Regions from separate parts of the Chloroflexus sp. MS-CIW-1 genome, predicted to be linked through region 2. Evidence: riboswitches for the same ligand, from Rfam matches in the RefSeq annotation. Region 2 holds a riboswitch; the other holds the start of a gene.
What was found. A riboswitch is a leader RNA that binds a small molecule or an ion and turns the genes downstream of it on or off. The one in region 2 is predicted to bind thiamine pyrophosphate.
Positions count from the first base shown of each region.

Region 1: linked by a shared signal. The riboswitch ahead of QTO31_RS11620 (MTH1187 family thiamine-binding protein) and the one ahead of tenA (thiaminase II) in region 2 are both predicted to bind thiamine pyrophosphate.

Region 1 is NZ_JAUBWR010000001.1:2,908,639-2,912,853, reverse strand. It holds gene QTO31_RS11640 (DUF4388 domain-containing protein) at 1-266, shown strand, start outside; gene QTO31_RS11635 (GTP-binding protein) at 298-828, shown strand; gene QTO31_RS11630 (HU family DNA-binding protein) at 1,018-1,293, shown strand; tRNA gene QTO31_RS11625 (tRNA-Ile) at 1,659-1,733, shown strand; TPP riboswitch at 2,096-2,210, shown strand; gene QTO31_RS11620 (MTH1187 family thiamine-binding protein) at 2,282-2,575, shown strand; gene QTO31_RS11615 (ABC transporter permease) at 2,568-3,386, shown strand; gene QTO31_RS11610 (ABC transporter substrate-binding protein) at 3,386-4,215, shown strand, end outside.
Region 2 is NZ_JAUBWR010000003.1:191,048-195,262, forward strand. It holds gene QTO31_RS17950 (protoglobin domain-containing protein) at 420-1,010, opposite strand; gene cynR (transcriptional regulator CynR) at 1,134-2,039, shown strand; TPP riboswitch at 2,488-2,587, shown strand; gene tenA (thiaminase II) at 2,675-3,328, shown strand; gene lon (endopeptidase La) at 3,964-4,215, opposite strand, start outside.

The DNA.
Region 1 (4,215 bases), on a different contig from region 2:
AAAAGCTCAAGGGTATGCGCCTTGCCCCTGATGAGTGGAAGGTCTTTGCCCGGATTAATGGTCGTGATACCCTGGCTGAAATTGCTCAAAAGACTGGGTTGAGCGATTTTGATGTGTGCCGTGCGGTCTACGGTTTTCTGACCGCCGGAATGCTGGAGTTGGTCAAGCGACAGCGTGTGCTGGCTGCCGGTATGCCACCGGTCGAACAGCCGCGTCTAAAGAAGAGCCTTGTTAACCGGATCATCAATCGGATCCGCAGCATGTAGCTGGGGCCGGAGCATCGGAGCGGAGGGCTGTGTGCAGACGGTAAAGATGGTGATCAGCGGCGCCGTGAACGCCGGCAAAACCGAGTTTATTAAGACGATCTCGGAAATTGAGGTTGTCTCTACGGAGCGCCGGGCGACCGACGATACTCGACTGATCAAGAAGGAAACAACTGTCGCGATGGATTTTGGGCGCATCGCGATCTCTGATGATCTCGTGCTCCATCTCTTTGGAACACCGGGACAAAAACGCTTCGACTTTATGTGGGAGATCCTGGCCGAAGGTATGCTTGGTCTGGTGATCCTGGTCGATAGTACGCGCCCCGAAACGTTCCGAGAGACGAACCGAATCATCGATTTTTTCGTCTCGTACCGCGATACACCGTATGTGATTGCGGCCAATAAGCAGGATCGCCCTAATGCGTGGTCGCCAGAAGAGTTGCGTCTGGCGTTGCGTCAACCACCGCACATTAAAGTGTTACCCTGTACCGCAACTGATCGGGAGAGCGTCAAAAATGTGCTGCTTGAATTACTTTACGTAATCCAAGAGCGCAGCGAAGATTAAATGCGCTTCATTTTTGGCATGGCTTTGTGATGAGTAGAAATCGTTTTTGCTCATTACAAAGCCATAAAAGTCGGTTGATAAGTTTCAAAAGCCATTTGGCGCATCAGCAAGGGATAAAGGTCTTGACAGATACGGTATACTGCTTTCTGAAAAGGTTGTTGTGAATGGATGTTAAGGAGGACTGCACCAATGCAGAAGACGGATTTTATCAAGGCGGTAGCTGAGCGGGCGAAGGTTTCACAGAAAGAGACGAAGCAGATCATTGACGCTGCACTCGATGTGATTACTGAGGCGCTGGCCCGTGGTGAGAAGGTGACACTTACCGGTTTCGGGACGTTTGAAGTACGCACCCGCCAGGAACGCGATGGGGTTAATCCGCAAACTGGTGAGAAGATACGCATTCCCGCCACGAAGACCCCTGGCTTCAGTGCCAGTAGCACGTTGAAAGAAGCGGTAAAGGGCTAGGCTGGGCCTGTCAGACCAATATGAGGAACAACGAAAGGGATGCGGTAACGCCGTATCCCTTTCGTGTACGTAAGCATCTTCATTTCAGTTTGTGTTCGTAGTCGCAACTACGCTGAGGAAATAGTCACGTCCACGACGGATGAACCCTATCAGTCGTGGCGAGGCACTGCCTTGCCCCAACCTCGCGACCATTGTCGGAGTGGGTAGCGGTGCAACGGATGTATCCCCGTGGACGGGCGCAGCGGCGCCTGCGCCCCAACCGATCTCCTGACGAACACGACCAAAATCTGACAATGCCTAAAGCCCCGACTGTGCCACGTGGCGCATTGACGGCAAGCTGTATCTGCGGCTATAATAAGGCTGACGGGCCGCTAGCTCAACGGCAGAGCAATCGGCTCATAACCGACAGGTTCTCGGTTCGAATCCGAGGCGGCCCACCAGAGGCGACTGCTATAATGCTGTCGCCGATTTTTATTCGAGTGAGAGAGTGCTCTCTTCACCTTTATGCGGTTGCTGAAAAATGGGGTACGAGCAGCAAGAGTGGCTGCCAACCGTCCGCCATAACTCTCTCTTTCCCTCCTTACGTGTGGGAGTGAACGAGGTATGCAGGGAAGGTGAGGAGCTTGCCGATGTTATCAACTTTGACCAGAGCAGCACCTGCTCGTCAGCGCTGGAAGCAGCATCTTTCTGAGCGCACAGCAATCCGGCCAGGCCGGTCGGGTGCAAACGTTGAACAGCCCTCAGCCTGCGCAAGCTGCTTGACAGCCATTCAAATTCCTTCTATTATTTTTTCCAAAATCATCTGCACAACCGGGGGAGCCGGAAGAGTCCGGCTGAGAGTGCGGCCCGATAGATGCCGCTGACCCTTTGAACCTGATCTGGGTTATGCCAGCGGAGGGAGGTTTCACGGGTTTTAATACCGTCATTCCCTACCGTCGGAATGGCGGTATTTTGTTTTTCGGAGTTCGTCAATCGAAGGGAGTGAACGATGGCCTCAATCACTGTCAGCTTTGAAGTATTGCCCGGTGGTTTGCCCGATAAGGCAACAACCTATGCCGCAGTTGATGCTGCTATCGCTGTCGTGGCTGCAAGCGGTCTGCCGTACCGGGTCGGGCCGATGGAAACGACGATTGAAGGTGATTACGATGCCATTATGGCTGTCATCAAGCAAGCTCAAGAAGCCGTCCTGGCGGCTGGCGCCAGTCGTGTGTTTACCCTGATTAAGGTGGACTACGATCCGAACGGTTCTTCAATTGCCGAAAAGCTAGCGAAGTATGAGTGACGAGGTTGCTGCCCCAATTTCTGTACCACCGACGCCGACGACGGCTCGTGCGCTATGGCGCCGTCGTCTGGATGAGTACGGCCCGTCAATCCTACTCGTTATCCTCTTGCTGTTCCTCTGGGAAGGCATCGTCTGGTATCTTACCATCCCTGACTGGCTTCTGCCGCCACCGTCACGGATCGCAACGACACTGATTGCCAGTCTCCCGATCCTGCTCGGTCATACGCTGGCCACACTCACCGTCACCATTCCTGGCTTTAGCTTAGCATTGATCGGCGGTTTTAGTTTGGGGATAGCGTTGGATGCATCGCCCCTGTTGCGGCGAGCAATCTACCCTTTGCTGGTTACTTCACAGACAGTGCCGATTGTGGCGATTGCGCCACTCTTGGTCGTTGGTTTTGGCTTTGGTCTCTTGCCAAAAGTGATCGTCGTCGCCCTGGTGACCTTCTTTCCCATTGTGGTGAACACAATTGATGGCCTGCAGAACGCCGATCGTGATCAGCGCCGTTTGCTGGAAGCGATGGGGGCAAACTACTGGCAATTGCTGCGCCTGTTACGGTTGCGGGCCGCATTGCCTGCTATGTTCACCGGGATTAAGGTGGCAATTACCTACAGTGTTATTGGTGCGGTTTTGGCTGAGTGGATCGGCGCCAGCACTGGACTTGGCGTCTATATCGCCCGCTCGTTGCGAGCTTTCCGTACCGATCAGGTCTTTGTTGCTGCCCTGGTTACGTCGCTTTTGACCATCGTTCTTTTTACCCTGGTAAGTTTGCTCGAACGCAAGATCGTCTTCTGGAAAGGAGAACACTGATGCGCAAATGGCTGATACTTGTACTGATATTCGTCTTGACGGCCTGTGGCAATGCCACTACTTCTGTACCGGCAACCCCTGAGCGGCCCCTAACTACGGTGCGGATTGGATTAGACTGGACGCCAAATACGAACCATACCGGTCTCTACGTGGCGCAGATGCAAGGCTACTATGCAGATCAAGGGTTGCAGGTTGAGATTCTCGGTGCGCAAGAGGGTGGTACGGTCGAGCAACTCGTTGCCACCGGACGACTCGATTTTGGTATCTCGTATCAGGAAGGCGTCACTCAGGCTCGGGTGGAAGGCGTCCCGATTGTCTCTATTGCAGCTATCATTCAACACAATACCAGCGGTTTTGCCAGTCGGGTCGAAGAGGGTATCACCAGCCCACGCGATTTTATTGGCAAAAAATATGGGGCATTTGGTTCACCAATCGAGGAAGCGGTTATTCGTGGGTTGCTCGAGTGTGCGGGTGTTGGCGATCAGTTCGACCAGGTACGGTTTGTTGACATCGGGAGTTCCGATTTTTTTGTCGCTACCGAACGTGATGAGGTTGATTTTGTCTGGATTTTTAAGGGATGGACTGGTATAGAGGCTGAGGTGCGCGGTATCCCTTTGAATATTGTGATGATGAATGATGTGCAGTGCATTCCCGACTATTACACGCCGGTTATCATCACCAGCGAGAAGCTCGTCGCCGAAAACCCCGATCTGGTGCGGCGATTCCTGGCGGCAACTAGTGCCGGCTATCGTTTCGCCATCGAGCAACCGGCTGCTGCGGCAGAGATTTTGTTGAAGGCAGTACCTGAGCTTGATGCAGAGCTAGTACG
Region 2 (4,215 bases):
CGATATTATATGCTGCTGTTGTGGCATCTGTCAAGCATCAGCACACCAATAGTGGCTGTTTAGCGTTCTCAGTGTTGGGCCGTGTTCATTCATGAAGATTGTTCGTCCGCGCACAATAAGCTCCACTATTCACCGCGTGCCTTGGGGACGCAGGCTTCCGGCGGACGTTAGGTGGTGTGCGACGGGCAAGAGCGGTGAGCGTCTAAGCACACCGGTGAAGGCGGGGTCGGCGCCCATCCCTCCGGTTGCGGGGACGGACATAATAACTGAAACACCTCAGACCTAGACGATAACCCTTACCGACACCGCCGAGGGTCGGCATTGCCGGAGGGATAGGACCGCCAGGGATACGGCATTGGCAGGGGAGAATGGTATCACACCCGTATCACGTCCGACAAGGGATTTATCGCGGTCTCTGCTCAGAAATCGCCTTCTTTAGCATATGGATAACTCCACAACGTTGCTTGCAGGACAATCGACTTGAACCATGCCTGATGCATACGCTCCACGTCGGCAGCCGAATGCCCTTTACGAGCGAGAAAATCTTTGATCGTCGCGGTAATGGGATAGATGAAGGCAATCATATAGCGCAATGGAATCATCGGTACTGACGACACGCCATCGGTCTGATTCTTCTTGGTACGGTAATGACGGAGCGCAATCTCCATCTGATAGTTCAGCCAATCCTGATCGTAAGGGCGCTGGCACGTATCGAGGATCCACTGCCCGAAACGTTGACGCACTCGTGCCAGGTAGTGTTCGATTGGCTGACCATCAGGACCGGTAAAATAGTAGAGCAGATGTTGGTGTGAACCGACGAAACCGTACCACAGATCGAGGATCGTCTCGACCTGGTCTTTAAGCACCTCACCCGCCATGCGCAAATACTGCTCGTCTTCATCACTCCACAACACGGTTTGTTTCAGCAAAGCAAATTCTTCCTCACTGATCGGCGATTGGGCTACTGCCGCCGTACCATATGTGTAGCCGGGAATACTTACATCACTCATCGCTACCCTCCCTGGTTTGTTCTTAATCCTTATCCTGCGTTTGACAAGATCAGTCTAGACGCGCTATGATGATAAGTAAAATAGAAGGTTCTTATCTTTTCAATAAGTTACACTTATCAGACTATGGAACTTCGCCAACTACGTTATTTCCTGGCTGTCGTCGATGAAGGACACTTTACCCGTGCCGCTGAAAAGCTCTACATTTCACAACCGGCTCTATCGCAACAGATCAAGTTGCTCGAAGAGGAAATCGGCGCAGTGCTACTTGAACGAATCGGACGACGCATTCGCCTGACTGCCGCTGGAGAAATCCTCGCCACCCATGCTCGTCGTGCCTTGCAAGAATTGGCGGAAGCGCAAACCGCACTTGCTGAACTGGCCGGTTTACAACGGGGGGTTCTACAGATCGGTGTGGTACAGACGGTGAACGCCTACCTGATCCCAGATCTCGTCGCGGCTTTTGCCACAACCTATCCAGCTATTCGTCTACACATTGAAGAGTTAGCGGCCAGCGATATTGAGCAGGGTGTAGCCGAAGGCCGACTACAACTTGGTATCAGTTTCACTCCTGCTGAGACGAGTGGAATTGTAGGTGAAGACTTGTTCACGGAAGAGCTGGTTCTGATCGTTGGCAGGCAGCATCCGTGGGCACATCTTCCGCAAGTACCGGTACAGGCGTTACACCAACAGCCGTTGATCCTGCTCTCGCCTGCATTCTGTACCCGGCGGTTGTGGGATCGTTGCGCCCACACGGCAGGAATAGAGCCACAGGTACTGGTCGAAATGAATACGATTAGCAATATTCTGGCTGCGGTACGGCAACTCTCAGTGGCTACTGTGTTACCTTCTTTCGTGTTATGTAATCAACCCGACCTTATTGGCATTCCACTTGTAGACCCAACCCCACGACGAACGGTTGGGTTCCTCTTCCGCCACCACGGCTATCGTTGTGCGGCAACTCAGGCATTTGTCGCAATGGTTCACGATAGACTCGCCGTAAGCGGGTTAACAGCATTTATTAGAGGTTAACACCAGCGTTTTTGGGTTTTGTCGGTGTTCGCCAGGGAATGTCTTTCGCAACCCCACGGTTGCACGTTGTTCCACCCGCTATCAGCATGCCGTCAACGCAGTGCACGGTAGGAACAGTTTCCCCTCCTCACCTTCCCCCAACCCCCTTTCAATCTCCCACTAGGGGCAGGGAAAGGAGATGTGCCGGGATGCGCGGTTCTTCTTCACCTTCACGGAAAGCGGAAGGGTGTTAGCAAGAGCATCAGTCCCTCTCATTTCCTAATCTTCTCATTATGCCCGCTTCCAAAGGGTTCTTTTCTCACATGTCCATCCGACGCAAACCGGTGGTCTCGTTATGCGGGTACGAACAACATCCGTTAACAAACTCAACCAAAACCTGAACACTTCGAGCAGCCCTGAAGAACCCAAAAAACGCTTGACACGCACGCTCGTCTTCGGATATATTATAAATGTTCCGTAGGGGCGCTTCGCGATGTATGCGAGGCTGAGAGGCACCCTTGCACCTGATCCGGGTAATGCCGGCGTAGGAAATCGGAACGGATCTGAACAATATCCCCCGGTATCGCCGCTTTTCCCCTCTCGTGCAATGTGCTTCCTGCGGGCAAGTGCCTCATCTAGACGCAGGGAGGATTGTGATGCGTTTCACCGAAACACTTTGGGAATCGATTACCGACATCTACAAGGCGATTATTCAGCACCCCTTTAATGAAGAATTGGCCCAGGGTACACTCCCACGCGAGAAATTCGCCTTCTACATGCAGCAAGACGCGCTCTACCTGGCTGATTTTGCGCGAGCGCTAGCGACAATGGCCGGACGATCACCTGACGAAGCTGCGATTCTTCAGTTTGTTCACTTTGCTGAAGGGGTAGCGGTTGTCGAACGTTCGTTGCATAACACCTATTTCCGCGAATTTGGGATCGATACGCCAACCCGCCAACAAGCACCTGCATGCTTTGCGTATACCAATTTCTTACTGGCTACCGTAGCTACTCGTAGTTATGAAGAAGGGATGGCGGCACTCCTGCCCTGTTTCTGGATCTATCGGGAAGTCGGTCACGACATCTACCGTCGAGCAGCCCCCAACAACCCCTATCAGAAGTGGATCGACACCTACGCCGGACAAGAATTTGATGAGGTGGTCAAACAGGCAATTGCGCTGACCAACAACCTCGCCGAACAGGTCTCGGCGACTCAACAACAGCGCATGCGCGATGCCTTTATCTATTCATCACGCCTCGAGTGGATGTTCTGGGACAGTGCGTATCGGCTGGAACAGTGGCTGCCATAGTATCTTTTACGCGATGTTCAGCGGCGTAAGGAGATTATGTAAGGATAGCCCTCACCCCTAGCCCCTCTCCCGCGCTGCGGATAGCCCTCACCCCTAGCCCCTCTCCCGCGCTGCGGGAGAGGGGTGATCTGGACAGCCGCAGGATCGCCCCTGCTCCGCTCTTCCCCCCTACGCTCCCGCCTGGTGGAAGAGGAAGGGGAAGGTGAGGGGCTGCCCTCACCCCTAGCCCCTCTCCCGCGCTGCGGATAGCCCTCACCCCCAGCCCCTCTCCCGCGCTGCGGGAGAGGGGTGATTTGGACAGCCGCAGGATCGCCCCTGCTCCGCGCATCCCCCCTACGCTCCCGCCTGGTGGGAGCGGAAGGGGGAAGGTGAGGGGCTGCCCTCACCCCCAGCCCCTCTCCCGCAGCGTGGGAGAGGAAGCGGAAGGGGAAGGTGAGGGACATAATCTCTCCCCTTCCTCTCCCGCAGCGTGGAAGAGGAAGGGGAAGGGGAAGGTGAGGGACACAATCTCCCCCCTCCTCTCCCGCAGCGTGGAAGAGGAAGGGGAAGGGGAAGGTGAGGGACACAATCTCCCCCCTCCTCTCCCGCAGCGTGGGAGAGGAGGGGGGCAGGGGGGGAAGGTGAGGGGGTTCCGCTCAGGAAGCAGCCGGTGTCAGTGCATCGCTCCGCTGAGGAACAGAAAGGGTCGTTGTCACATCATCTGGCGGTAAGAGGGCAATACTTAACACTTCATCAAGGGTCTCAACCGGAATGAAGGTCATCTCAGCACTCACGGCTGCGGGCAAATCTTCGAGGTCGAGCAGATTGCGTTTAGGCAAGATAATAGTCCGAATACCGGCCCGATGTGCGCCGAGCGCCTTCTCTTTAATACCGCCGATTGGCAACAC